DNA from 3 places in the Pseudoalteromonas sp. BMB genome. Region 1 is predicted to be linked to each of the others. Evidence: predicted binding sites of a transcription regulator. Region 1 holds the regulator's gene; each other region holds the start of a gene.
What was found. Region 1 encodes sigma-54, which starts transcription at its own class of promoters, with help from an activator protein. Its sites were predicted from a motif close to GTTGGCACGNNNNTNGNNT; they were not measured.
Positions count from the first base shown of each region.

Region 1 (10,143 bases):
AGGTAGTGACCTTGCGCTTGATAAAGGCGTTGGAGTATGTGGTAAAGATGGTCAAAGCGTCCCTGTGGGAGTCGGTCAACCGAGTTTGAAGATTGACGAAATTACTGTCGGTGGTACAGCGTAATACTACCTACGCAAACTATTGATAAGCAAAAAGTAATAAGCAAAAAGGCGCATCAGCGCCTTTTTGTATTGTATCAGAGCACAATATAGCGTTACGGCATAATTGCTTCTTTTAAATACTGAAACAGCTCTTTGTAGGCTTTGCCTGGCTTCTCGGCTTTTACTTCTTTACTTGCTTGGCGCGCCATCTGGCGCATTTTTTGACGCTCAAGTTCAGGATACTTATCCAATAGCTCATTAATCTTGCTATCTCCTTTGGCAATCACTTCATCGCGAATAAGCTCAATCTTGTTCAGCAATACGTCTGCTTTATTGTTCTTATTTAGCATCAAATCCATCGCAGCCTGAATCTCTTCGACATTTGGAGTACTACGCAATGTCTTGGCAATGTAGTTCATATGACGACGGTAAGCATCTGTTTTAGCACGGATCCTATCCGCAACAGTCATGGCCTCTTTAAGCTCGTCCGTTAGAGGTAACTTCTCACGCTGCTTCTTGGCAAGCCCTGCAATTTCACAGCCTAGTTCATGCAACTCTAGCGCCTCGCGCTTAAGCTCGCTTTTTGAAACGTAAATAATCTCTTCTTCGGTCGTTTGCTCGTGTTTAGCCATTGGTCTTGTCTATACTAGTAAATATTAAGGTCTCTAACATTAGAGTATACCACAATTGATCACTACAATAGTTAGTAGCTGTGATAGCATATTAACTAATATGTTTTAGTTAGACGAGCGAGCGGATAAGGTATCTATGACTCAACCTCAACAACACCCTATATATAATCAAATTGATGATGTGAAAAATGCAGTTGCCGATGTGTTAGCGCATGCTAAAAAACTAGGTGCAACCTCGGCAGAAGCGGCGATGTCTAGCACCTCAGGTCTGTCTGTAAGTACACGAATGGGAGAGGTTGAAACCATTGAGTTTAATCAAGATGGTGGTCTTGGTATCAGCGTGTATGTGGGTAATCATAAAGGCTCAGCATCAACCGCGGATTTGAGTCCTGAAGCCCTGCGCTCAGTGGTTGAAAAAGCCGTAGATATTGCTCGATTTACCTCGGATGACCCCTGTAATGGTGTGGCGGATAAAGCCTTGCTAGAGATGTCACCAGCAGATTTAGATCTTTTCCATCCTTGGCAAGTTTCTCCCGATGAAGCCATTGAGCAATGTATTGCTGCGGAAAAAGCCGCGTTAGAATTCGACCCTCGAATCGTCAATTCTGATGGCACGAGCTTATCGAGCCACCAAGGGATCCGTGTATATGGCAATAGCCATGGCTTAATAGCAGGGTTCCCACGTACCAGACACAGCTTGAGCACTATGGTGATTGGTAAAGAAGGTGAGCAAATGCAACGGGACTCTGCATATACGTTATCTCGCGTGCACACAGAGCTAAAATCCCCTGAAGAAGTTGGTTTAGAAGCCGCGCAATCAACGCTGGAAAAATTAGGCAGTCGTAAGGTATCAACACGTAAAGTGCCTGTTATTTTTCGAGCGGATATCGCGAACAGCTTATTTGGGCACTTAGTGTCAGGTATTGGTGGCGGCGCGCTATATCGGAAGTCTAGCTTCTTGTTGGACTCTTTAGACACACAGATTTTTAATCGCTGCGTAAATATTGAAGAGAAGCCTCATTTACTAAGAGGGCTTGCTTCGAGTCCTTTCGATAGCGAAGGTGTAAAAACCATCGATCGTGAAATTATCACAGATGGCGTGCTTAATACTTACTTATTGGCAAGCTATGCCGCGCGCAGAATGAATATGCAAGCGACAGGTCACGCAGGTGGGATCCATAACTGGTTAGTAAAACCAACACACGACGATTTAACCAGCCTACTTGCGTCGATGGGCACTGGCTTATTAGTCACTGAACTAATGGGACAAGGTGTTAATACGGTAACTGGTGATTACTCAAGGGGAGCAGCTGGCTTTTGGGTTGAAAATGGTGAGCTTCAATATCCTGTAAGTGAAATTACTATCGCTGGTAATTTAAAAGATATGTTTATTGGGATTGAAGGCGTTGGCGGTGATATTGAATGCCGAGGCGCAGTACAAACCGGCTCTATACTACTCAATAATATGCAAATAGCGGGCGAATAACTCCCTTCATCAGCTCAAGAAATGCTGGTTTTGACCAGCATTTCCCGCCATTTCGACACTGTTACACTAATAACCAAGTTGCGGTGCCAAGGAATGCAAAAATCCCGACAATATCGGTAACCGTTGTTAGTACCACACTACCAGCTAGTGCTGGGTCGATATTCATTCTCTTTAGCATAATTGGAATACTGGCACCCGCGATACCTGCTGCGACTAAGTTCATAAACATTGCGAAGGCAATAACTGCACCGAGTGTGAAGTCCCATTGCCATACAGCAATAACCCCAGCGATCAAGACAGACCACAGCACGCCGTTTAAGGCGCCGATCGCCAGCTCTTTACCCATTAAAAACTTTTGGTTAGTCTGGTTAATATGACCAAGGGCAATACCACGAATCACTAGGGTTAGCGTTTGGCTACCGGCAACGCCACCCATACTTGGTACTATGCCATTTAACACTGCGAGAATAGGTAAAATATCCAGAGTACCTTCGAAGAAGCTTGCAACAAACGCTGCCATCAATGCGGTTAACAGGTTAATCCCAAGCCAAATAGAGCGGCGCTGGCTACTTTTTAGAACTGGCGCAAAGGTGTCTTCTTCATCTTCAAGACCTGCCATACTTAACAAGCTGTGCTCAGCATCTTCACGGATGACGTCAACAACGTCATCAATGGTGACACGACCAAGCAAATGAGCGTTATCGTCAACTACAGGAGCCGAGATCCAGTTATGACGCTCAAAAAGCTGCGCCACTTCAGACTCATCCATGGAGATAGGGATCGTTTCCTTATCTTCATCCATCAAGTCTCGAACCATACTGTCAGGAGACTTAGTTAATAAGGTATTGACAGGCAGCGTGCCTAAAAAGCAGTTATCTTTATCAACTACATACAACTCGTCCGTACCGTCTGGCAATTCGCCTTTAAGACGTAGATATCTAAATACAACTTCTAAGGTAACATCGGGTCGAATAGTGACCGTGTCAGTGCTCATTAGCGCACCGGCCGAGTGTTCCTTGTAGGACAAGGCTTGTGTCGCACGTTCTCTATCTTGGCTATCCATCGCACCGATAACGTCTTGGTAGACGGTATCAGGCAGGCTTCTTAGGACATCACCAAGGTCATCGTCGTCCATGTCTTCTGTAGCGGCAGCAATTAGCTCCGGCTCCATCTGGGCGATGATCCCAAGTCTTACGTCCTCTGACAGTTCCTCTAAGACATCCCCTTGGATATCTGGGTCAACGAGCTGCCACAGCATAGAGCGAACTTTATGAGGAGATGATTCTAAAAGCAGTGCTGTGTCACAAGGAGCTGTTTCTGCGAGCATACGCCTAACTTGAACAAACTGACCACTGTTTAAGGCTTTAGTTACCTTTTGGAGTTGTTCCAGTGTGTAGTCTTGTTCAAATACTTCAGGCATAGGCATCCTTTTTGATAATAATGTTGGCTAACGTGATTTAGTTAACCTAATTCATTTACTTTATCGCAGAAACCAATTTCTTAATTTGAATTTTATTCGTGTTGTTTCTGCTGGTGGGTTGCTACCGTTAATACACGTTAAAGGTGTACGCAACGATAAAGTAGGATTTTCTCGGCAACTCGCTTTACTGCACGAAAGAAACCTAAATTGGTATTACAGTGTAACTCAGTTTATTGAGAACTACCAAGGTTTACGCTTAATTATGAGAGACTTATTATACCAATTCGCTTAATTAAGTGATCTATTTTGAGGCGAGAAAATCTTGTCGATAACACGGCGAAAATTTTGCTATTTAGTTGTTCTAAATGAAAAATTTTTAACACAGTTAGCGTCAGATTTGCTCCTTCAAATTGAGCAAGTATTAAGACTAATTGGTATTAGGCCAGTCTGGTTACGGAGGGGGAGATTAGCAGGGAATAAATGAATCAGACCTTAGTGCTATTTTGGTGCTAGTAGCCCAAGTTACTCGGATTCATTAAATTTATTTTCTATTAGTCCGCCAATGGCGTCTAGTGCATACTGAGCATCAGGACCTTCACAAACCACTCGGACTTCTTTCCCTTGGCTGCTTTCAAGTAACAACAGCGCTAGTACGCTGTCAGCAGCTGCGCTTTTGTCTCCTTGATATAAGGTCACTTCGGCATCAAATTGGGTTGCTAATTGTGCAAGAACCGTCGCTGCTCGAGCGTGCAGACCAAGCTTGTTCTGAATTAAAAACGTATCTTCTAACATTTAACCCTCTTGCTCACGGTGGCGAATTTTGACGTTGGGATGGGTTTTAGCAAAACGCTCACCAATGGTTTGCGCTAAGTATACCGAGCGATGCTGCCCACCAGTACATCCTATCGCGATCGTTAGATAGCTGCGATTGTTACGCTCTAAGTGTGGTAACCAAGTTTGTACAAAGGTTTGGATCTGCCAAGTAAACTTTTGCACTATGCTGTGACTCGACAAATAGTCTTTGACTGGCTGATCTAGGCCAGTTAGTGGCTTAAGCTCAGGCTCCCAATGTGGGTTGGGCAAAAAGCGCGCATCAAAAACGTAATCCGCTTGTTTTGGGATGCCGTGTTTAAAGCCGAAAGATTCAAAGGTAATAATGAGTTGTTTGTCTTTTTTACCTAAGATTTTTTCGCGGATATCTTCTGCAAGTTGATGAACGCTCAGGCCTGTAGTATCAATGAGAAAATCGGCGCGAGTGATCAACACGTCTAACAATTCCCGTTCTTTCTTTATCGCAACATCTAATGGAAGATTATGCAGTGAAAGAGGGTGCAAACGGCGTGTTTCTGAGAAGCGTTTTATCAGGGTTTGATCGTCACTGTCTAAATAAAACAGGGTAGGTTTGGCAAAGCCAGGTAAGTATTCAAGAATGTCATTAAACTCGTCCTGTTCTTTAGGCAAGTTTCTAACATCAATACTGACTGCAATTTTATTATAATTGTCCGAAACACTGCGGACTAAAGACGGCAGTAAATTGACCGGAATGTTATCTACACAATAGTAGCCTAAGTCTTCCAATACTCGAAGCGCTACAGATTTACCAGAGCCTGAGCGGCCACTGATAATGATAAGCTCGAGTCCTTTTTCTTCATCACTCATCAAGTTCACCTTGGATCACAGCATATAACTCATCGTCACTTTTTGCTTGTCTAAGCATTTTGCAAAAAGACTTGTCTTTGAGTGTATCAGCAATCGCCGCTAAGGTCTTCAGGTGCTGTTGATTGTCACCTTCGGGTACGATGAACGCGACAAAAATATCGACAGGCTGCTTATCTATGGCTTCAAACTGGATCCCTTGCTCGCTGACAAGCACCATTGCAAGGATTTTATCCAAACCTTCAAGTCGACCATGGGGAATGGCAATGCCTTTACCGATCCCTGTGCTGCCTAATTTCTCTCGCGCCATTAAGGCGTCCAAGATAGCATGCTGACTGGTATTTGGAATTTGGCTATGGGCCAGTTCGCTGATGTATTCTAAAATACGTTTTTTGCTATTAAAAAGGACCGCAGCTTTACTGCAGTCCTTGTTCACTAATTCACTTAATTTCATCTTAGTGTCGAGTGAGCTTCTCTTTGTGTTTAATAACTTGACGATCTAGCTTGTCGATAAGGCCATCAATTGCGGCATACATATCTTGATGCTCTGTTGATGCAAATAGCTCGCCGCCGTTTACGTGTAATGTTGCTTCTGCTTTTTGTACTAGCTTCTCGACATCAAGGATCACATGCACGTTATTGATATGATCAAAGTGCCTTTCTAGCTTCGCAAACTTGTTGGTGACATAGTCTCTTAATGAGTCAGTAATTTCTACATGGCGACCAGTTAGATTTAGTTGCATAAGCATTTTTCCTTCTTGGGTTTTACGTCTTATATCAAGCTTTTACGCTGATTTGACGGTGGAATGGCTAGGGATTCACGATATTTTGCAATCGTACGTCTCGCTACCTTAATTCCTTGCTCAGCTAAGATATCTGCAATTTTGCTGTCACTCAATGGCTTCGCGGTATTTTCTGCAGCTATCAGCTTTTTGATAAGTGCTCTAATTGCTGTAGAGGAGCACTCACCTCCATTTTCTGTACTTACATGGCTAGAGAAGAAATACTTCAGCTCAAATATTCCCCGAGGTGTATGCATGTATTTTTGTGTTGTCACACGGGAAATTGTGGACTCATGCATCTCAACCATTTCAGCAACATCATTTAGCACCATAGGGCGCATTGCTTCGGGGCCATGTTCAAAGAATGCCTGTTGTTGTTGCACAATGCAATTGGTAACTTTTAATAATGTATCATTTCGGCTTTCTAAGCTTTTAATAAACCACTTTGCTTCTTGTAAATGTGAGCGAATAAACTGACTATCCGTACTGGATTTCGCCGTTCTAGACATCGCAGCGTAATGGTCGTTTACTCTTATTTTAGGCATAGCATCAGGATTTAGCTCTACGACCCAGCGACCTTTTACTTTTTTCACTGATACGTCAGGGATCACATATTCAGGCTCTTCATGAATAATGCTTGCCGCTGGTTTTGGGTTAAGGCTATGAATTAACGTCATGACCTCTTTGAGATCGGCTTCTTTAAGGCGCGTTTTCTTAGCCAAAGTTCGATAGTCACGGCTGGCAAGCAAATCGATATGCTCTGTCAGGATCATTTTCGTTTCGGTAATCCATGGCGTATCTGGGGCGAATTGATTTAGCTGAATACACAAGCACTCTTGTAAACTACGCGCTGCGATACCGACAGGATCGAAAAGTTGGATACGTTTGAGTACGGCTTCGACTTCATCCAGCTCAATAGGCTCTTCGCTACTTTCATCATTAATGCTTTCTAAAATGTCTTCGCAAGACAGTGTTAAAATGCCTGACAGGTCGACTGCTTCAATAATCGCAATCGCAATCGCTCTATCTGTTGGACTAAATGGTGTCAGCTCAAGTTGCCACATGAGATAGTCGTGGAGAGATTCAGAGGTTTCCCCTTGATAAACATTATCGTCATCGGGAAGTGGGCCTGAACTTGCAGCGGGTGCTGCGCTCATATATTCATCCCAAGTGACATCCATGGCAAGGTCATCACTGACAGTGTCTTTGCTCATGGCGGTATCTGAGTCTATCTCATAGTCACTAACCTGCGCTTCATCGCTTGAATCTTGATTGTCGTCAGCACTACTCTTTTCTTGGCTGTGTTGGTCAGCGTTTTCGCCGTCAGTATTATCACCTTCTTCCACTTCCAACAATGGATTGCTGTCTAATGCTTCTTGTATTTCTTGTTGCAGATCCAATGTACTGAGCTGCAGCAAGCGAATGGCTTGTTGCAGTTGCGGAGTCATTGTAAGTTGCTGCCCCATGCGCAGCTGTAATGATTGCCTCATGTATCTCTAACAATCCTTTTTAACAGTTATTAATACTACGTCTTAACTATAGCTTGAATTGTTCGCCTAGGTAGACATCTCTTACGGTTTGATCTGCCAAAACATGTTCTGGCGTGCCTGCAGCGATTAACTCACCATGTGAAACGATGTAGGCTTTTTCACATACGTCCAGTGTTTCTCTAACGTTATGATCGGTGATTAGCACACCGATACCGCGATTTTTTAGGTGCTCTATGATTGTCTTTATATCTAACACCGAAATAGGATCAACACCAGCAAAAGGTTCATCTAACAGGATAAACTTAGGATTAGCGGCTAAAGCGCGAGCAATTTCTACGCGTCTTCTTTCGCCTCCCGATAATGCCATGCCCTGTGAGTCACGAATGTGTTGAATATTAAATTCGTCCAGTAACTCGTTTAGTTCAGCTTCTCTCTCAACTTTAGATAAGTCTTTTCGAGTTTCTAAAATCGCCATCAAATTTTGATAGACCGTGAGTTTTCTAAAGATTGAAGACTCTTGCGGTAGATAGCCAATACCAAGTCGCGCGCGGCTGTGCATCGGTAGCAAAGTGATATCTTCATCATCAATCTGAATAAAACCTTTGTCGCTTGGTACTAACCCTACAATCATGTAGAACGTAGTGGTTTTACCTGCACCATTTGGTCCTAATAAGCCTACAATGCTGCCAGCCTTAACACTTAAGCCAACATTTTTGACGACTTCACGACCTTTATAACTCTTTGCTAGACCAGTTGCTTTGAGCTCGCTCATTAATTGTTACCTTCTTCCTGCGCTTTTTTATCTTTTGCGTCTTTTTTGTCATCAACAGGAACAAGGATGGTTCTTACCCGAGAATCTTCTTGGTCTGAGCGCTCAGCACTGATCAATTGCTTTTCAATGTCATAGGTGATGACTTGCGCATTGATTTTTTGCCCAGTTTGATTGATTTCCGCATCGCCAGAAATGACTAAGGTGCCTTTTGCAACGTCGTAACGAATTTCGTTTGCTTTGGCTTCTAGCAAATTACCATCAGGTTGACGTTCGCTGAAAATAGCAGGGCTGCCAGTTGCAACAAGTAGTTGCTTGTTAGTACCAAGCTCCGCGCGGCGGTGGACTTCTAGGCGATCGGCATTTATTTTTCTGTTGCCATGAATAATAACAACATTTTGTTCAAAAATACCGATGTTGCTTTGCAGTTGAGCTTGCTGACGGCCAGCATCAATAATGACTTCATTTTGTTCTGCAGCAATTGCTAGAGTAGAACTTGCAAGCAAGCCGATGAAAACTAGTTTGTTAATGATTTTACTGGTCATAATAAATTGTCTTTGTGTGGTTGATGAGTTCGATCACTTGCTTTTGTAGATCCGCATGCAGCCCTTTACCCGTGATCCTAAGACTAGGACCTGTGATAACGACAGGGTGTTCCGATTTCATCAATTTTTGCTTAATTTCAACTCTTACATTATCGGCATTGATATCGGTGATCATGGCGTTAGGCGTTAAATTCTTTGCCAGCACATTGCCTTCTAATATCAAGGTATTGTTTTCGTACAGTGTTGCTTCTAATGCACTTATTTGCCAATTCTGCTCACCGTTATATAAGGTGAAAATAGGCTTTTCAAAGTGACTAAAGCCAAGATCTTGATACAACTCCATCTTATCAGCAGTTACCTGATAGTTTAATAAGCCATTTTCACTATAGGTCGTTTGCTGAAGCGTGGTTGCAACATAATCGGGCTTAGCTAACGGTTCATCTTCTTTTGCTGAGTCCGCCTCTGATGGATTCAACATGGGCGACCACATCCATACCATTAGAGAAGCGAAAACAATGAGTAAGATGACACGTAATACGGTCATGTACTTGATCCTTTGGAAGTCAATAAGTGATTTTGGCTGAGCATTAGAAGATCAGTCAGTTCTCTCACGGCACCAAAACCACCAGGCATCAAGGTCGTGTAATGGGCGATATGTTTAACAAGAGGATGTGCATCATTGACGGCAACGGCAAAACCGACTTGCTCCATTACGGGTAGATCTGGGCCATCATCACCAATATATGCAATTTCGTCATCACTAAGGCTGAGCTTAGTCTTCAGTTCATCATATGCCACTAATTTGTTTTCTTGGCCTTGGTAAATATAAGTTACATTTAAACTAGTCATGCGTTGCTGAACTATTTGTGAATGCCTACCTGTGATAACGGCGACTTCGATACCACTATCAATTAAGGCCTTAATACCAAACCCATCTTTGGTATTAAATGCTTTCAGTTCTTCTCCATTATTACCAAGGTATATACGTCCATCTGAGAATACGCCATCAATATCGCAAATCAATAATTTGATTTGTTTTGCTTTTTCCCAAGCTTCAGGTGAAATCGTCTGATATAAATCTTCAAATTGCATTACAGCACCCCCGCTCTAAGTAAATCTTGCGTATTCAAGGCGCCAACCGGTATGTTGTTTTCGTTTACCACAATCAAGCCATTAATTCGTTTGGTTTCCATGATATTGAGTACCTCAGCTGCGAGCATATCGGCGCGTGCAGTCGTACTTTTAGCCGTCATTACTTGCG
Region 1 is NZ_MBQA01000105.1:32,780-42,922, reverse strand. It holds gene tldD (metalloprotease TldD) at 1-124, shown strand, start outside; gene yjgA (ribosome biogenesis factor YjgA) at 216-734, opposite strand; gene pmbA (metalloprotease PmbA) at 871-2,220, shown strand; gene mgtE (magnesium transporter) at 2,282-3,640, opposite strand; gene BB427_RS07685 (HPr family phosphocarrier protein) at 4,163-4,432, opposite strand; gene rapZ (RNase adapter RapZ) at 4,433-5,299, opposite strand; gene ptsN (PTS IIA-like nitrogen regulatory protein PtsN) at 5,292-5,750, opposite strand; gene hpf (ribosome hibernation promoting factor) at 5,752-6,039, opposite strand; gene BB427_RS07665 (RNA polymerase factor sigma-54) at 6,069-7,568, opposite strand; gene lptB (LPS export ABC transporter ATP-binding protein) at 7,615-8,340, opposite strand; gene lptA (lipopolysaccharide transport periplasmic protein LptA) at 8,340-8,882, opposite strand; gene lptC (LPS export ABC transporter periplasmic protein LptC) at 8,872-9,426, opposite strand; gene kdsC (3-deoxy-manno-octulosonate-8-phosphatase KdsC) at 9,423-9,974, opposite strand; gene BB427_RS07640 (KpsF/GutQ family sugar-phosphate isomerase) at 9,974-10,143, opposite strand, start outside.

Region 2 (10,143 bases), on a different contig from region 1:
CCTGGTGTTTTTTGTCCCAAAGCGATTGAATTAAAAGGGATGTATCTAGTTCGCCATCGTTTTGAATATAGACCCCTACATTGGCATTTTCTGGGAGGTTTATTTGTTGAAAAAAATTAATATTGAGATGCGCCGCAGCTGTTTTCTGTTGCTCTGCTGATAGCGAGTTTCTTGCATTTCTAATCGTTTTTCTCAAATTAGCACGAGTAACTTGAGATTTATTTATGTTGTTATTAGTTTTATTCATTCTAACGCGAGCCACTCAGGGAAAAACAAACTTACACCAAGCAGAATAAATAAAATAATTAATACAGCGAGCAGATAATATAGCCAAGTCTTAGATTTAGCCGGAGGGCTAGGCTCAAAGTCCAGTTCATCAAATAGCTCCTTCGTCTCCCATTCTTCGTCTGTTGTATCTTCTATTTTAGTATGGGGAGTTGGTGCTACGCGTTGCTCGAGCTCCTCTAATCGCTCTTCGATGCGTATTAGACTGCTTGTGATGTAATCCAGCGCTTCAAATACGCGCTCTTGATCTGCGTTGGTAGGGGTCGCGGCTGTTTGGCTTTGCAGCTTGGCATTGATCCCCGCGCTTGCAAGTAATTTTACCTGTTTTAGCGCTTTGGCTTTATCTGCAGGAGCAAACAAGTTTTTGCCAGCGTAAAATTGCTGGATCTTTGAAGGTGAGGTTTTCAACCTGTCTGCCATTGCGATAGCGGCGCTTTGTTGATCCTTACCGTCGGCCATGCCAACGAAGACGACTTTAAACTGCTCGTTCATGGTGCGTGCCTAAGTTGTAGAGAGATAGTATTGAGTATATCTAGATTATAGGTAACTGTAGAAGGATAAAAGGAAATTTTTACAATCTGGTGAGCATTAAGATAAGTGACCGCTTGCGCGGCCACAATGGGTTGGAAATTTAGTAAAGTGCTGACTGATCCGCTTTGGGGGTTGTTTTTAAGATAAACTCGCGGAGATCTTCGTTCGACTTTTGTAAATCTTCATGACGCAGGTACATCATGTGTCCGGAGCGGTAACCTTTAAAGCTTAAGCGATCACGCATTTTTCCGCTCGGATCGAGTTGCCACATATTGTACTTGGCATCAAAGTAATTCGTTGCGCCATCGTAATAGCCAGATTGGATCATCACGTTTAGGTAAGGGTTTTGTGCCATTGCTAATCGTAATTGCTCACCGACATTATTATCGCTGTTATCCCAAGGGTAAACTGAACCAAACATATTATATTTTACATCGGTTTTATAGTTGAGCTCCGTTGCGAAGTAATGATTAATCGCAGGGGTAAATGAGTGCAACCAAGAGGTCAGCTCAGGCCAATAATCAGGGCGAGAACCGGCGTCTCTTTTATCAATACCAAGATAGCGTGAGTCCAACCGACCAAGCGTATAGCCACGCTCACGCAACAGCTCTTTCCAAAATGCCGCAGTAGGAATATCTAGGTTGTTTTGAGCTACAAAGCGCTCGCTTAAGCCACTATATTTAGCAACGGCCTGTGTCACACTTTGCTTTTCTTGGGCACTGATAAATGCGCCTTTGGCGAGTGCGGGAAGATACTGATCAACCGTATATTGTTCAACCTCTGCAAGTACTTCGAGTAAATCTTTATTTTGCAATTCAGAAGACAACGCCTTGTGGTACCAAGCGGCAGCAGCGTAATATGGTAAACGGTTTGCCACTTCAACCGGACCTTCTCGTTTAATGCCGATTTCCGTAGGAGATACCAACACCACGCCATTGAGGTAAAGCCACTGGTTGTTTTGCATCGCGTGTGCAAGACCTGACACTCGAGTCGTGCCGTAGCTCTCACCAATCAGGTACTTAGGGGAAAGCATACGCTCATTGCGATGAATAAATGTATTGAGCCATTCGGCTAAGTACTTCACGTCCGCGTTGACGCCAAAAAACATCTTTGTTTGTTCGGCTTTACTAGGATATGTACCTTCAGCATTTTTGAGTACGCGAGAATAACCTGTGTTGACTGGGTTTACATAAACAATATCGGCAACATCTAGCACTGAATATGGGTTATCTTTCAAGCCGTAAGGTTGCAGTGGATACCCTTCGTCATCAATTTTTAATACTCTTGGGCCAGTATAGGCAATATGCATCCACACGGAAGCAGAGCCTGGACCGCCGTTAAATGAGATCAACAGCGGGCGTTTGCTCATATCTTTGATTTTTGTGCGCTTATAGTAGGTGTAATGCAACGTTGCAACTGCGTCGCCGTTTTCATTCCACACCGGCTGTGTGCCTGTTGTCGCGGTGTAGTTAATACGTTCACCTTTTATTTCGGCTCGATGCTCAGTTGTTATTTTATGATCTATCTCAATTGCGCGATTGTGCTCTTCAGCTATGCTTGGCGCTGAGAGTAGGGCACAACTCACGAGCAATAGTGGTAGTAGTTTTTTCATTGCTTCCTCGGTATTGCAGTCGGTATGTCTGCATTAAAGAAGTATTTCATCTGAAATTCAAAGCCATTGAGACAAACTCAACAAAAAAAACGGCAGGTTTGAAAAATAGGCTGTTGTAACCTCGTTTATCGAAAAGTAACGAATTTGAGCCGATTTGGTTTTTTTTAGTGCAAGATTCGCGTATATTTAGTACTTTATTATGTAGTAATAAAGTATTTAGCCCCGTTAAATTCTTGTTTCACTGCGCTTCTCGTTGTACTTAAGAGATCTCAATCCATGCAAAGAATTTTAATTGTTGAAGACAGTAAAGTCGTACAACAGGTATTGCGACACCTTGCTGCTCAGCATCTAGATGTCGAAATCGATTTTGCTTGGTCCCTCAAGGAAAGTAAGGACTTCTTAGCACAGCACCAATATACATTGGCGCTGGTAGATTTAACGCTGCCCGATGCGATGGACGCAGAGGTCGTGCAGCTCACGCTCAGCCACAAAATTCCCACTGTGGTGCTGACCTCAAAAATAGATGAATATAGTCGCCAGCAAATGCTTGAAATGGGTGTGGTGGATTATGTGATTAAAGACAACCGTGATTCATACCTATACGCGGTCAAGTTAGCATCTAGACTGTTGAGAAACCAAGGTTGCAAGGCGCTGATCGCCGATGATTCTGTGATCAGTCGAGCGGTAATGAAGCAAATGCTTGAAAAGCAATTATTTACAGTGCTTGAGGCGCAAGATGGCGAACAGGCATTGGAGATGTTGCTATCTGACCATGAAATTAAGCTACTGCTGACAGACTTTGCGATGCCGACGATGGATGGCTTTGAGTTGGTGAAATCCGTTCGTAATAGTCGCGGACGAGATGAATTGGCGATTATTGGTCTGTCTGGCGCGGGAAGTCATGGCTTGTCAGCAAAGTTTATCAAATACGGCGCCAATGACTTTTTGGCAAAACCTTTTATGAGTGAAGAGTTTCATTGCCGCATCATGCAGACGATGGAGCAGCTCAATTTGATTGCAGAAATCAAAGAATATGCGCATCGCGACTATTTAACAGGACTTTATAATCGCCGTTATTTCTGTCAGCAAGCAGAGCGTTTAATCAAGAACAAACCGAGCCAGCATATATTGGCATTGTTAGACCTCGATCATTTTAAATCTATTAATGATCAATATGGTCATGAAAGCGGTGATGATGTACTGAAACAAGTTGCTGATTTACTGCGTAGTGTATTTGGTCACTACATTGTCGCACGTATTGGTGGGGAAGAGTTTGCTTTGCTTATTCCAAGCTCAGATATGAAGATGGCAAAGCACATGCTAGAAGACTTTAGAGAGCGCCTTGCGCAGCAAGCATTCAAAATTCCTGAGGGTAAGCATTATTGCACCATCAGTATTGGCCTCGCGGCTTGCCAATCAAAGAGTCTAAGCGAAGTAATGCGCAAAGCTGATAAAGCGCTCTATAAAGCGAAGGACAAACAACGAAATTGCGTTATCGCGCATTAGCTTTTCGTTATTTGGGTGTTTATGCACCAACTCAGTTCAGACTTAATATCAATGCACCTAGATGGTGCATTTTTTATGCGTGAAATTCCACCTCCCACTTTAATTCATTGTTAATTAAGGAATAAAAAATTTGGCATAAAGGTTGGATTACTGCATACAACAGGATCAACTGTCCTAAGGGGACTCAGCATGAAAATGATAAGTGCAATAATAAAACCATTTAAACTGGATGAGGTACGTGAAGCGTTAGCCGATCTGGGGATTGAAGGCATGACGGTTGTTGACGTTAAAGGGTTTGGGCGTCAGCGCGGTCATACCGAACTGTATCGCGGTGCAGAATATCAAGTCGATTTCATTCCAAAAATAAAAATAGAAATTGCGACGTTAAGCGAAAACGCCGAGCGTGTTGTGGAAACGGTTACAAAAGCTGCGTTCACTGGAAAAATTGGTGATGGAAAAATCTTTGTTTACGACTTAGACCAAGTTGTTCGGATCCGTACCGGCGAACTTGATGAAGAAGCCATTTAAGGGGAGTCAAGCAATGGAAAATACAATAATAGAACTAAAATTTTCATTAAATACCTTTTACTTTTTGATCTCTGGCGTCTTAGTTATGTGGATGGCAGCCGGATTCGCTATGCTTGAAGCGGGATTAGTACGCTCAAAAAATACCACTGAAATCCTTACCAAGAACGTCGCACTGTATGCTATTGCTTGTACTATGTATTTGCTTATTGGTTACAACATCATGTATGTCGATAATGCCGAAGGTGGGGTTTTACCAAGTCTTGGTGCGCTCATTGGCAGTTCTGCTAAGGATGCCGACCATGCACTGCAATCCGACTTTTTCTTCCAAGTAGTATTTGTTGCAACGGCCATGTCAATTGTCTCGGGCGCTGTTGCTGAGCGTATGAAGTTGTGGGCGTTTTTAGCATTTTGTGTGGTGTTAACTGGTTTTATCTACCCATTAGAAGGCTATTGGACGTGGGGCGGTGGTTTCTTATCTGAGCTTGGCTTTGTTGACTTTGCCGGCTCTGCCATTGTGCATGGTGCCGGTGCTGCTGCGGCACTAGCGGGTGTTCTGTTACTTGGTGCGCGCAAAGGAAAATATGGCAAAAATGGTGAGATTTACCCAATTCCTGGTTCCAATATGCCACTGGCTACACTAGGCACCTTTATTTTGTGGATGGGGTGGTTTGGCTTTAACGGTGGATCTCAACTGTTCCTTGCCGACAAAGAAAATGCCATCGCGGTCAGCCAAATCATGCTAAATACCAACGCGGCGGCGGCTGCAGGTGCGGTTGCTGCGCTGTTGGTGTGTAAATTAATGTGGGGCAAGGCGGATTTAACTATGGTGCTTAATGGTGCACTAGCAGGTCTGGTGACCATTACCGCAGAGCCTGCCTCTCCAACACCTGTACTAGCGCTTATCCTCGGTGCCATAGGTGGTGCATTGGTGGTGTTTAGTATCGTTGCGTTAGATAAGGCAAAAATTGATGATCCTGTCGGTGCTATCTCTGTTCACGGTATATGCGGTGCGCTGGGTGTGATGATGGTGCCATTTTCAAACTCAGACGCTACTTTCCAAGGTCAGGCTGTGGGACTCATCACTATTTTAGGTTTTGTTTTCATTGCTTCTTATATTGTCTGGAGTGTATTGAAAGCGAGCATGGGGATCCGCGTTGGCGAAGAAGAAGAGCTAAGCGGTATGGATCAACATGATTGTGGCGTAGATGCCTATCCCGAGTTCGTGACAGTTCGCGGACAGTAATACCAATTTGGCTCTCGGTCAATATTGTAAAGTTCTCGTTGTCTAAACAAAGTGAGTCCAGTAGGGCTCACTTTTCTTTATAAATATTATTCTACTTTCAGCAGTTGTTAATTTAGGTTACCCTACCATCTTGCGATTCATTTTTTAGTTTTACTTGGGTCATGACGGATAAAAAGAAAAGAACACCTGCCAACAAATCAAACGTCAAAGCGAACACTTCGCGTAAAAACAATACCCAGCAAAACGGTTCTAAGATGCAAAGAATTAAAAGCCGTGTACTGAGCACGTTGTGGTCTTTCTTTTGGAAGGGGACTATTGCGGCGATATTCCTTGTTGCAATCTATATCATCTACTTAGACGCTAAAATAAGCCGGCAGTTTGAGGGTAATAAGTGGGAACTTCCCGTTCAAGTTTATGCCAGATCGATGCAGTTTTTTCCTGATCAGTTCCTTAATGAGGATGAAGTGCTGTGGGAGCTGAAGCGGCTTAACTATTCTCGTGTAAATCGTATCAGCCGTACCGGTCAGTATACCGTTCAAGGTCGTACAATCACCATTCATCGTCGCGCGTTCGAATTCTACGATGGCCCAGAAACAGCGCGTATTTTTACGCTTAATTTTGCTGGTAAAAAGCTTGCCAATATTGTCGATAATCAAGGTCGGCGCTTAGCTGGGGCTCGCCTAGAACCGGTGCAAATTGCTCGGATCGGCAATGAATCGCGTCAAGACAGAGAGTTTGTTCCGTTCGATAAATTCCCTAATATTTTAAAAGAAACACTGCTGGTGGTAGAAGATAGAGACTTTTACCAACATCATGGTGTTTCTGCGCTGTCTATTTTACGTGCGCTGTATGCCAACATCAAAGCTGGGCGAACTGTGCAAGGTGGCAGTACGCTTACGCAACAGCTCGCAAAGAACTTTTATCTCACCAGAGATCGCACCTTAATCCGCAAGGTGAATGAAGCGTTCATCGCATTGATTTTAGATTTCCGTTACAGCAAAGATGAAATCCTCGAAGCCTATTTAAACGAAGTGTTTTTGGGACAAGCCTATAATCAAGGCGTTCATGGTATGGGGCTTGCGGCCGATTTTTATTTTGGTAAGCCAGTGGACGAGCTTGAGTTTGACCAAGTTGCTATGCTAGTTGCGATGGTTAAAGGGCCATCTTTTTATAACCCAAGACGCTATCCTGAGCGGGTAATGGAAAGGCGTGATTTAGTCTTGAGGCTAATGGTGGAAAATGACCTTATCACAACGCCCGAGTATCGCGCAGCGCTGGCAAGGCCGATTGATGTACAGCCTTTAAAAGCGAGCCGTATGCAGTCTTATCCTGGATATTTGGAGTTGGTGAATCGCGAGTTAAAGAAACTGGTGCCTGATGATGACATTGTCGACTCTGGAATTCGGATTTTTACCTATCTCGATTTACAAAAGCAAACGGCGATGGAAGATGCCGTTAAAAAGGGCTTACCTTACTTAGAGCGCCACTTTAAAACGGAAGATTTAGAAACTGCCATGCTGTCAGTTAATGTTGAAAAAGCGGGCGTATCGGCGTTAGTTGCTGGTCGTCAGTTGAAGTTTTCAGGTTTTAATCGGGTATTAGACACCGAGCGTAATATAGGTTCACTGGTCAAGCCCGCTATTTACTTGAGTGCTTTGTCAAATCCAAACTACCATTTGGGCATGCTGCTTGATGACAGTCCCCTTGAAGTGACAGACGGTTCAGGTAAGGTTTGGTCTCCAGAGAACTTTGATCATAAATTCAGAGGCCAAGTGCCAATGTTTGAAGCGTTCAGCAATAGCATCAATATTCCAGCAGTAAACCTTGGTTTGGATGTGGGTGTTAATCGAGTCGCACAAACTTTGAATGAGCTTGGTGTCTCTAAGTCGATTCCACTTTATCCTTCTTTATTATTGGGCGCGTTAGAGTTATCCAGTTTTGATATTGCAGAGGCGTACACCACACTTGCTGCAGATGGTAAGCAGAGCGAGTTGACCAGCGTCATGGCTATCACCGATTCACTGGGTAAGCTAGTATACGAACATCCAGTACAAAAAAGCCAAACGCTAGACAGCGATGCGGTATACATGACGAAATACGGCATGAAGAGAGTGACCAAAAAAGGTACAGCTAAACGTCTTAACCTTCACTTTCCCTCTATTCAACTTGCGGGGAAAACAGGGACGAGTAATGATTTAAGAGACAGCTGGTTTGCCGGTTTTGACCAAAATACGGTCACCGTTGCTTGGATTGGTCGTGATGATAACAAGCCAACGGGATTAACGGGCAGCCAAGGTGCGCTTGAGCTCTATATTCGTTATCTTAAACCATTAAACCCACAAGCGATTGTTGATGAGCGTCCAAAGTCCATTCGCTGGGCGTTTATCAATCCGAAAACGGGTAAGCAGTCGCCTCCGAGTTGTGGTCCTGTATTGCAGCTACCTATTAGAGAGAGCATGTTCGAACCAAGACCTGGATGTTGAACCAAGTCTTGGTTACTAGGGGTTGTTGACCCTAGCACAGTCTCTAAGCTTTAAATTTATCGATTTCTTTATTTAAAGTTTGTGAGAGCTTGCCAAGTTTTTGTGCATCGCTCTGGGTCGCTCTTGCGGAACCCAGAGTATGTTGTGCTAAGTTACTGATCTCAGATGATTCGTTCAATGCGTGTTCGGTCGCTTGGGTTTGTTGCTGTACCAGCTGACTGATCAGTTTCCCTTGCTCGTCTATGTCTCGCATGCTTTGCTCTGCGTGCTGTAGGACTTCATTAGTATCATTCGCGGCGATAACACTTTGCGCCATATTGTCTTCACTGCTGCGCATTTTGTCTTGCGTGTCTCTGGATGCAGCTTGTAAAGATTGAATAATATTGTGTATTTCTTCCGTTTGTTGCTGTGTTCTTTGCGCAAGCGTTCTAACCTCATCCGCTACCACCGCAAATCCTCGGCCTTGTTCACCAGCACGAGCTGCCTCAATTGCGGCATTGAGCGCGAGTAAATTGGTTTGCTCGGCAATCTCTCTAATCGCGGAGCTCACCTGACTAATGTTTTGCGTGTCTTCCGCGAGCTTATCTAAGGCAGCACGACTTTGTTGAAACTCAGCTTGTAGTTCGGTCATTTGCTCTGCAAGGGCTGTGGTATTGACGCTACTTTGCTTTACTTGTTTGGCTGCTACGGAGGCCAGCTCTGTTGCGCTAAATGCGGCATCCTCAACCGAGCGAGCGGACTGTGCCATATTCTCGAGAGAATGGTGGATAGACTGGATTTTATTCTCCTGCTGGGCAACGTCCTTCTCAGTATCTTGGCTTATCTTATTGAGTGTTCTTGTTGCTTGCTGTAGCTCGTCACTACTTAATCGAACGTTACCAAGTAACGAGATAAAGGCATGTAGTACCGCATTAAATTGTTCAATAATTTGGCTAAGCTCATCGGAGCCAGTTGTCTGCGCTTTGATACTTAAATCCCCTCGAGAAGCGCTCTGTGCGGCATGTGAGAAAGTTGTGATGGTGCCCATGACCGAGGAGTAAAAGCCAACCATAAGATAAATAGCGATGATCAGTGCGAGTAGTGAAGCCAAGGCAACGGTGTTTCTGATCCACCGTTGCTGGTTTTGTTTTTCAGCGACAAGCGCGGCAAGCGTGGGTGTTGCAACATTAACAAACTGCTTGATAGCATCACTTGCACTTTGGTAGTAACGGTTAAATTGCGCTTGTGAGAGTGCCAGTTCATCAGGATCTAACAAGCCTGTTTTCACCGCTTGCTGGTAATCAGAGAGGCTAGACTCAAGCTCAGCTAAGGGCTGACTAAGCTGCTTTTTGAGTTGCTGGTTATCATTGATAGCAATGTTAAGTTTGCCTGAAAATTGTGTCGTGACGCCAGGTAATCCTTTGTTTAAATTGGACAGTGCAATAAAACTATCTGGAGTAAAACTGCCTCTACTGATGATATCGCGTGCCTGCGCCTCAATTTGATTGATTTGCGATATGAGTCTTGGCGCAGACTCAACAAGCGTGCGATTCAGGTAACTGCGTCCAAGATCATCATCGACGGCTAGTTGAGAGGCAATAGAGAGCTGCTCAAGGGCGCTTGCGCCAGCGGCGCTCACTTTAGGTAGTTTAGCGCGTTGCAATAAAATTGAATTATCGGAAGCTTTACCCGCTAAAATGTTTTCCAACATACTAGGGTAAAGCGTGAGCCCTTGCCTCTGCATCTCACTGACAGAAATAGAATGGTTAAGTACACTGTTTAGAAAAAACAAGCTGAGGCTTAGCGGTAGTAATAAAATACCAAATACAACGGCCATTTTGGTTTTGTATCGCAACCGCGCCATCAAACGGGTTGCAGGATTAATTAGTGTATTAAATCCAGCCATCACTTCCTCTGTATGATAGTTTTAACTTTGCACAGCGTTATTAACTAAGTGCGCCTAAATAACTTGAGCC
Region 2 is NZ_MBQA01000204.1:75,553-85,695, reverse strand. It holds gene BB427_RS20885 (5-formyltetrahydrofolate cyclo-ligase) at 1-247, opposite strand, end outside; gene BB427_RS20880 (hypothetical protein) at 244-777, opposite strand; gene BB427_RS20875 (S10 family peptidase) at 917-2,428, opposite strand; gene BB427_RS20870 (GGDEF domain-containing response regulator) at 2,705-3,934, shown strand; gene BB427_RS20865 (P-II family nitrogen regulator) at 4,124-4,462, shown strand; gene BB427_RS20860 (ammonium transporter) at 4,476-5,705, shown strand; gene mrcB (penicillin-binding protein 1B) at 5,867-8,188, shown strand; gene BB427_RS20850 (methyl-accepting chemotaxis protein) at 8,232-10,073, opposite strand.
Region 2: the regulator sigma-54 is predicted to act here: its motif matches at 4,064-4,082, upstream of BB427_RS20865 (P-II family nitrogen regulator).

Region 3 (10,143 bases), on a different contig from region 1:
AAGGTTGGTGCTTTACCAGTCAGCGTCCAGAAGTCGGTGATAGCCTGTATCAGCTCAGTTTTATGCATCAGCTGTATACGAAAAACGACCCAAATTATTCGGGTCGAGTCACGGTGCCAGTCCTTTGGGATAAACAAACGGAGCAAATCGTGAGCAACGAATCGAGTGAAATCATTCGTATGTTTAATCGTGCGTTTAACCAGATAACGGGAAACGACACCGATTATTACCCAGAGGCGTTACAGCATGAAATCGATGAAATAAACGAATTTGTTTATCACAATATCAACAATGGCGTATATAAGGCCGGATTTGCGACAACCCAAGATGCTTATCACAATGCGGTAAGCGCGTTATTTAACGCGCTAGATAAGCTCGAAGCAAGACTCGCTGCGCAACGTTATCTTGTGAAAGGACAATTAACGGAAGCCGACTGGAGACTATTTACGACTCTCATCCGTTTCGACAGCGTGTACCATGGTCACTTCAAGTGCAACATTAAGCAAATCGAAGATTACCCCAATATTTCTGCGTATGTGCGTGACTTATATCAACATCAAGGTATTGCAGATACGGTTGATTTTTACCACATTAAAAGGCACTACTACTTTAGCCATACGATGATCAATCCAACCCAAGTAGTACCAGAAGGACCAAGCATTGATTATCACCGTTCTCATAACCATAAAGGGATCACGGTGTAAATAACCTAACTTCTTATCCCGCGAGCAGAGTAACTAATCTTTGTCTTTGTTTCTATTTGGACTAGATTTAATAATGCGTTTGCTTGTAGCAGCCCTTTGTGCTTAAGTGCAAACGCATTTTAGGTCTTTATGCCTAACAGTCAGGCCACTGTCCAAGGAGAAAATGTGTCTTCTTCCAATATTGCTAAGGGCGCTATTGTACTGCTGCTCGCCGTGATGGTGAGTGCCATCTTATATTTTGAAAACAGTATCCATCGTGACCTGAACGAGGGCTTTTATCAGCGCTTGGAGCAGGTACATTCGGCACAAAACAATATTTACTTGGGAGAGATAGACGATAACCGCCGGTTTCTCTATTTTCTGCTAGATACCCCGCCAATTCAGGGTATCGCCAGAGCGGAAAAAAACGATGGTATCGACCCTCAAGAAAACACGCCGCTTGATGTTTGGCGGGCACGACTAAGTACGATTTTTAGGTCAATGTTATATTCGTATGATGGCCTTAACCAAATCCGCCTACTTGACGCCCATACAGGCGTTGAGATGGTTAGGGTTGAACGGCAGCTAGGGCAGGTCATCGCTGTACCTGATAGCAAACTACAGGATAAGAGCGAAAGTGATTACTTTATCCAAGCACTGCAACTGCCAGAACGCGCTATCTATTCTACAACAATCAACTTAAATCGCGAGCACGGACAGGTCGTCACGCCTTTTCAACCAACCAAACGCTTTACCTTACCGACCTACGATATAGATAACGACTTATTTGGTATATTGGTAATTAATACCAATGCTGAAAAGATGATAGAGAGGCTTGTCTCCCAAGCGCCAAGTATGCAAAAAGTGATGCTTTTAGGTGCAGATGACTCGTTTATTTATCACCCTGAATTTTCGCTACGATACAGCAAAGATTTAAACCCCGAAATCAACTTTCAAACATTATATCGCGTGACGCCATGGTCCAATAAAATCCAACTGGTGGAAGAAAAATCAACGGGAGAGCAGTTTCTTGCGCTCATTAGCAAGGTTGAAGGGGCTAACTTTAACAACTTAGAAGTTAAGCTCGTTAATCTTATCCCTTTTGCTGTTTATCAGCAAAGCCTCAATGAAAAACGATTAACCACCTATATTTTACTCGCGATTGCTTGCAGTGTATTCGCTCTCGTCTTTTTTGCATTTTGGCAATATACCCATAGTTTACGTGCGCTTGATTCAACGCGAGCAGAGTTTAAGGCGATTTTAGATGGTGCCTCAGATGGTGTGCTTGGCTTTGATAACAGCTTAAAGCTCACCAGTTTTAACGAGTCGGCACAGCGCTTCTTTAAGCAGCTGAATAACAGTCGTTTAGGTAACAACCCACAGTTTTTGCCAGAGGCTGTGCATCAGTTTTTATTTCACTATGCCAATATGGTTTTACAGGGCGAAGTGGTGGAGTCTAAGTCATTACAACTAGACTTAAATGCCCATGAAAACATCTGGCTTTCACTTAGTTTATCTCCAATCTATGCAGGAAATGGACGCATTCAGGGGGTCGCACTATTCGTTGAAGACATCACTGCGAAAAAAGAAGCGGAAGCACAGTTAGTTGGTGCAAATGAACGACTGGAGCAAGAGGTGAAGGAGCGCACCAAAGAGCTGGTGGAGGCTCGGGATAAAGCAGCGAAAGCGTCAGAAGTGAAAAGTGCATTTATTTCCACTATCAGCCATGAAATGAGGACACCTCTCAATGGGATTTTAGGATCACTAAACTTGGTGAGAAAAGAGCCCGTTACTAAGCACCAACATAAGTACCTAGAAATGATGGAAACCAGCTCGACTACGCTTTTGTCGTTAATTAATGATGTACTGGACTTGTCGAAGATAGAAGCGGGTAAGCTGGATATCGATAATGAACCATTCAACCCGCTCTCTGTCATTGAGCATGTCGCGCTATCTATGTCGGCGAAAGCCAAAGAACAGGGTATCACTTATATTTTGGACCAAACTGGTTTAGCGCATATTGAACTGTGCGGTGATGCGGCGCGCGTTAAACAAATAATTTATAACCTCCTCAGTAACGCAATTAAATTTACTAAAAAAGGTCATGTGAAATTGACCGTTACCACCGAACAGTTAGACGACACGGTATGGCTTAAAGTCACTGTGGAAGACACTGGAGTTGGAATTGAAAAAGCTAATCAAAACAAGCTATTTCAATCGTTTAGTCAAGAATCTGCTAATACCTCGAACGAGTTTGGAGGCACAGGCCTTGGACTCTCTATTTGTAAGCAGTTAGTCGAAAAGATGCTCGGCCATATTCACTTTGAGAGTGAAAAGTTTAAAGGAAGCAAGTTTTGGTTTGAATTACCCTTTTCTAGTGCGCAAACTAAGCCCATCAACGTGCCTGAAGTATTGGCCGGTAAAACAGTCTCTGTGTTCAGCAAAACAAAACTGGAGTCAGAGACTGTTGCTAAGCTTATCGCTCTATGTGCTGGTGAGTACGTTGAGAAAGAGACGCAGTGTGATATATGCATCATTACCAATGAGCAAGATTATATTCAAGTGAAATCAGCTCAAAATCATTTTGAGAAACTTATTTTAGTGGGGGATGAACTTCAGAATATTAACGATGCTGATAACATAGTGCATATTTCTTCACCTCTTCGGGTTGGAGAGTTTGTCGCGCTGTTTGACTTAAATAAAGCAATTCGATTACAGCCTAGCTTGAAGAAGTCAGGTGAGACAGTCGCGTTAAGTGGTAACTTGGTCGCGGGCTGTCACTTCTTGGTGGTAGACGATAATCAAATCAACCGGATTGTGGCAAAAGGCATTTTGGAAGGACAAGGAGCTAAGGTGAGTTTTGCCGTTGATGGTCAAGATGCTGTGAATAAACTGCTGTTATTTGAGCATCAAGAGGTTGATTTTGATGCTATTTTTATGGACTGTAATATGCCAGGAATGGATGGTTATCAGGCCACAAGAGCGATCCGTCAAGGTCAAGGTGGTGATAAGTATAAAGATGCGATCATTATTGCGATGACTGCCAGCGCCCTTGCGGGTGAAAAAGAACGTTGTCTCAATGCAGGAATGGATGAGTTTGTGACTAAACCTGTGGTCGTCGAACAGTTATTTGACGTGCTAGATGCGCTAGGTGTGCATGCTAAGGATGATGATTCTGTGCTTATTCAACCGTTTGAAAGTGTGGCAGAAGAGCAAATAAGCCTGCCGATAAACGAAGCTGACGTGCTTGAGCGCCTCTCTGGGGATGAAGAATTACTTAAAAAGGTGTACACCTTATTCTTGAACGACTCTGAAAATCAAATGCAACAGCTTAGATTGAGTATCAAAAATAGTAATTGCGACGCATCGGCAAAATACAGCCATGCACTTAAAGGTCAAGCTGGTGATTTAGCCGCAGAAGCACTCTTTGATCTGCTTGATAAAATAGAGACTTATGCGTGTGAACACCAAGCAGGGCAGTGTAAATCACACTTGGAACAAGCGCAAAGTGAATACGATAAAGTCGTCGTATTTGCGAAAAAACGCGTGAGTGAGCTAGAGTTTGTAGATATCAACAGTGGCTAAAGTGAGTGAGGCCTTGGTTGAATAATGGTGAGGTTACTCACCATTATTAACTTCTAGGCCAGTCATAATCCATTTGGGTTGCGGTTTTTCTTGCAACAGATTGCCCAAAGCGTTTTTTCACCAACTCTAAACTCATATCTATACCTGCCGAAATACCCGCTGAGCTAGTAAAATTCTGATCCATCATAAATCTTACGTCCTCAACGACTTCTAAAGAGGGATATTGCTCTCTCAAATCGTCGATATCCTGCCAGTGGGTGGTGACTCGCTTGCCATCAATAAGGCCTGCTTCTGCATATAAAAACACACCCGTACAAACAGATGCGCACTGAGAGGTATGATTCGCTGTTTCTGCAAGCCAATTAAGTACGTTGTGATCTCCGCAAATTTGGTGATGAAGTCCGCCAACTACGATGAGCAAATCAAACTTTGGATGCGAGTAAATACTGTAATGGGGGTTTACACTCATACCGCCACGCGAGGTAACAGGAACATGACTTGGCGCGACAAGGCTGACGTTAATCGGTGTTTCGATAAATCGCTTTGCGGTGTTGAATACCTCAAACGGGCCGCAAAAATCTAAACACTCCGCACCGTCATAGATAAAAATACCAACTTCCATTATTTCTTCTCATAGATCAGTTTTTTACTAACTTGGCTGATTTTAGTTAAATTTTCAAGGTAAATTGTAACAACCCATGAAAAAACTCCACTCACTGTCGTTTTAGTGTCTTTAAGCTACTATGAACTCTAACATTTCTGCTCCATCGCAGAGAACCTTGTTTCTCCCGCAAAGCGATTGCACTTTTAGAGACGATCCGTAATATCTTGCCCACGATCACAACAAGCGATGAAACAATATGTTCAAACCTTCCATCACATTATTAAGTGCAGCCGTATGTTTAGCCCTTGCGGGTTGTGCGGGCACTGCAGACCAAAGCCAAGAACCGGTCAAATCACTGCAAAGTAAGCAATATGATAACGTGCTTTTACAGGAGTTTTCAGGTCCTTATCAAGGTGTTCCTCATTTTGACAAAATGAAGCTTGAGGATTTAGAAGCCGCACTTGAAATTGGTATGGCTGATAATTTGAAAGAAATTGAAGCAATAGCCAACAATCCTGCGAAGCCAACTTTTGAGAACACCATTGTTGCGCTAGAAAGAGCGGGTGCCGCTTTGGATCGCGTTTTTACCTACTATGGTCTTTGGAGTGCAAACATTTCAAGCCCAGAGTTTAGAGAAATCCAATCGCGAGTTGTGCCTAAGTTCTCAGAGTTCCGCTCTAAAATTACCCAAAACCAAGCCCTTTTTGCACGTGTAAAAGCAGTATATGAAGGTGCTGAATATAAAAAGCTAACAGCAGAAGAGCAGCGTATTACTTGGATGCGTTATAACGGCTTTGCCCGCAATGGTGCGACGCTAAAAGGTGAAGATGCTAAGCGTTACGCAGACATTAATCTTGAACTATCAAAGCTACATACTAAGTTTGCAAATAACGTCCTTGCAGATGAAGAAAACTACGTGGTTTTCCTCACTAAAGCGCAGTTGTCAGGTTTGCCTGAGTCGTTTGTTGCATCGGCAGCGGCTGCTGCAAAAGCGCGCGGCAAGGTGGATATGTACGCGATTACCAACTCTCGCTCCTCAATGGATCCATTTTTAACCTACTCAACAGAGCGTGAGTTACGCGAGAAAGTATGGAACAACTACTATAACCGCGGCAACAACGGTGGTGAGTACGACAACAAAGCGATTATCTCTGACATCTTAACGCTTAGACATGAGCGCGTTAACTTACTGGGTTACGATAATTACGCGCAGTGGCGTCTTGAAGATCGCATGGCGAAAAAGCCTGAAAATGCGATGGCGCTGATGAAAAAAGTGTGGCCAGCAGCAATTGCCCGCGTGAAAGAAGAAGTTGCTGACATGCAAGCGATCGCCGACAAAGAAGGCGCTGATATCACCATCAAGCCATGGGATTACCGTTTCTACGCCGAGAAGGTTCGCCAAGCTAAATATCAATTGGATTCAAACGAAGTTAAAGCTTATTTACAGCTAGACAATCTGCGTGAAGCAATGTTCTATGTTGCAGGCCGTTTGTTTAACTTTGAGTTCAGCGAAGTGCCCAAGGGCTCAGTACCAGTGTTCCACCCTGACGTTCGTGTATGGGAAGTAACAGACAAAACCACCGGTGATAATATCGGCCTTTGGTATTTAGACCCGTTCGCACGTAAAGGTAAACGCTCTGGTGCATGGGCCTTATCATATCGTAGCCATACAACATTTGATGGTAAAACAAATGTGCTTAGCTCAAACAACTCCAACTTTGTGAAAGCACCTGAAGGTGAAGCGACCTTAATTTCTTGGTCAGATGCAGAAACCTATTTCCACGAGTTTGGCCACGCGCTGCATGCGCTTTCATCAAACGTGAAGTACCCAAGTTCAAACTCTGGCGTGCGCGACTACACTGAGTTCCAATCTCAGTTATTGGAGCGTTGGTTGGCAACGGACGAAGTGATCAATCGTTACTTAGTTCACTATAAAACAGGCAAACCTATGCCTAAAGCGCTAATCGAGAAAATCAAGAAGTCAGCAACCTTTAACCAAGGTTTCGCGACGACTGAATACCTTGGATCGGCTATCATGGATATGCTTTTCCATACCACAGATCCTGACAAGATTGGCGACCCTGTTGCATTCGAAAAGTCTCAGTTAGGTGCGCTTGGCATGCCGGACGAGGTCGTGATGCGTCATCGTACAACTCACTTTGGTCACGTATTCTCAGGTGAAGGTTATTCAGCGGGTTACTACGGTTACCTGTGGGCTGAGGTATTAACTTCTGATGCAGCAGAAGCGTTTGCTGAAGCGCCAGGTGGCTTCTACGACAAAGACGTTGCACAGCGTTTAGTGGATTACCTATTCTCAGTTCGCAACTCAATGGATCCAGCAGAAGCGTATCGCAAGTTTAGAGGCCGTGACGCTGAAGTTGAGGCGCTAATGCGTGATAGAGGCTTTCCGGTAGAGAAGTAAAAAGTTTACTCTGCTATTTGGATAATAAAAAACCCCTGAACCAAGGGGTTTTTTATTAAGCTTTAGCTTTTGGATTTCGTGCCGTCACCAAATAGGAATTTAAGGCCGTCGGCAAATTGCTTTATTTGCGCTTTCATCGAGCGCTTTACACTAACTTCAATGCTACCCAAAATCATTCTGCCGTGAATATAAATTCGTGGACGCTGTTTCACCTGCCCTGCAGATGCAAGCGTGTTTCTTGTGTTTTCTACTGAACCCATAATATTACGAATATCGGTGACGACATCGACTGTGTCTGGTACAAAAATTTCGTCACTGCCTAAAATGCAATCTATATAAATATGTACTTCAGGGTGACTAAAAATTGCGTTGCTAAAATCTAGTTCCAAGCTGCCAAGGTAGTTTTTTAGGTGGATCTCTTTAGGTACGACCCACTCGCCACTGCGATGGTTGGAACTAAGTATAGAGGTAATGCTTATTGCCTCAGCACCATCTACGCTTGAGGTAAATTTTGGACCCAAACGAGCGGCTTTTTCGCTGTGATATCTTGCATCCGACTTGAGCGGTAAATCAGCACTAAGTGCTGCAATTTGTTCTTGTTCGTTCAGGTCGTATGCTTTATCCAATCGTCTCTCGAATGCATCAGCCGAAAGCTCACCGTGGCTGTAATTTAGAATTAACTGGTCAATCACCTCTTCCCTGACGGATTCGAGAGGCCTATCTTTTAATGGTACAGACATATGGTTGGTTCCGTTCTCTTGATTTGTGGTTAGAGTAGCAACAACCAAGCCAATATTAAATCACATATAAAACAAATGGTTAGTATTTTTTAATATCAACTTACTCTATTTATTTACTAATATTTAGTTGTACAAAATAGTATTTGGTCAAAATTACCACTCTTAGATGACAGGTAACGCAGTTGCGCAGGTGTAGTTTGATATTGTCAGTCACTTTGCTATGGTAGTAGGTGTTCGCAAAACAACCAAAGGAGATTAGTTATGGCGAAGAAAAGCGATGTTAAAGCGCTTAAAAAAGAGCTGAAAGCGCGTAAAGCAAAGATTGAAAAGCATGAAGCGAAAATCAAAAAGCTGAAAAAAGCGATTAAAAAGGCGTAAAAGCCATTAGCCCTAAGGTAAAGGGATAAGTAAGCGAGCGGTAAATATACCGCTCTTTCTGCGAGTCAGATTAAATCGAAAGATGGCTATATAGCAACCAAGTCCCCACACAGATTAAGGTCACCCCTCCAAAGGTTTCAGCTCGACTACCAAGAAACTTTCCAGCCGAATGCCCAATCATCACCCCAATTGTTACCATCATGGTGGTGGCAAGGCCAATGAGCGCAGCGGCGAGCCATATATTCACATCAACAAATGCGAGACTGACACCGACAGCCATTGCATCAATGCTAGTGCCAAACGCTGTGATAATGGTTTTTAACCAAGGCTGCTTTGCGTGTTGCGTTGGTGCATCATCGTCACCCTTAAGGCTCTCATAAATCATATGAGCGCCAAGTCCTAACAATAAGATAAAGGCAATCCAATGATCCCAAGCCTCGACATAGCCAGCTGCAGATTGTCCTATTAACCAGCCAATCAGCGGTGTACTGGCTTCAATAATCCCAAAAATGAGGCCGATTTTTATGGCTTCGGTAAGCCGAGGTGATTTTAGGCTGGCGCCTTTACCGATTGCCGCAGCAAACGCATCGGTAGACATGGCGTATGCTAACAGTAGCAGGGTGACGAAATTCATTTACATTGCTCCGGTCGGGCGATTTGAGTCCACGATACATCCACACGCCCGACCACAGGCATGGATATATCGATGGTCTCGCCAACCGAGAGGTGTCCGCACCATGGCATGTGGCCAATTATGTTGATACGAACTCTTCCGAGCATTGGAAGCAGGCTACTCCCCAACGAGTTGCGATAATATCAAGAATTGCAGTGGATGCAAAACCAAAATTGAGCAGCTTCTGACGGTGATAATTCTCGTTACCTTTATGACGGGGTCAAGAAGTCTATTTCGGTTGTGATAAGCTGCTCCTTAGCATCGCCGAGTATAAGTACCTCGCCATTAGGGCTCACAAGAAGGCTTTGGCCGATAAATTGAATTCCCGTGCCATTGCTGTGGTCCATTCCTAGGCGATTGGCTGACATAATATGGACTTTATACTTCTTGGCTTGTTTTATGATTGTATCAAGGCTGTCTTCGCCACAATAATTTGAAGGGTTCACAATGAGCTGTACGCCCTGCTCGGTGAGTTGCATCAGCCCCTCTTCAAACCAGATGTCGTAACATAATAAAATACCCACTTTAATACCCATTACTTCGTGCACTTTGAATGCATTACCTGATTGAAAAAAGCGCTTATCGGGCGGTGCTAAAAAAACCTTGCGATGTACGCCAACAATCCCTTCTGGACCCACTATAGCCGCACTATTAAAGTGCTCACAGCCTGCCTTTTCAATGATGCCTGCGATGATAGTACCGTGTTGCTGTTGTGCGATAGATTGAAGCAGGCTGATAGTTGTGCTCTCGGATAACTCCTCTGCCATTTCCTCCATATGAGTGTGGCAAAGAAAGAGGCTACCTGAAGTACATAATTCAGGTAAGACGATGAGATCAAAGTCAGCTTGTGATAAAGTTTTTTCTATGGTTGTCCGGTTGCATTGAGGGTCGCCATAGTTGACAGCAAATTGATAGAATCCCACTTTCATCGTTCACCTACGTAATATTGGGCCAAGTAAACTGCCGAAAGGTCAGATTGAATCTAGCACCAACCTCTTTAGGTGCAGGAGGTATGGCATGTTGAAACTGCGTTTGAAAGCCATTTCCCATGATGAATA
Region 3 is NZ_MBQA01000179.1:12,053-22,195, reverse strand. It holds gene BB427_RS16175 (glutathione S-transferase family protein) at 1-704, shown strand, start outside; gene BB427_RS16170 (ATP-binding protein) at 870-4,268, shown strand; gene BB427_RS16165 (DJ-1/PfpI family protein) at 4,315-4,890, opposite strand; gene BB427_RS16160 (M3 family metallopeptidase) at 5,129-7,294, shown strand; gene BB427_RS16155 (LiaF domain-containing protein) at 7,357-8,034, opposite strand; gene BB427_RS16150 (manganese efflux pump MntP) at 8,483-9,046, opposite strand; yybP-ykoY riboswitch at 9,054-9,223, opposite strand; gene BB427_RS16145 (nitrilase-related carbon-nitrogen hydrolase) at 9,295-10,014, opposite strand; gene BB427_RS16140 (alpha-ketoglutarate-dependent dioxygenase AlkB) at 10,022-10,143, opposite strand, start outside.
Region 3: the regulator sigma-54 is predicted to act here: its motif matches at 8,070-8,088, upstream of BB427_RS16155 (LiaF domain-containing protein).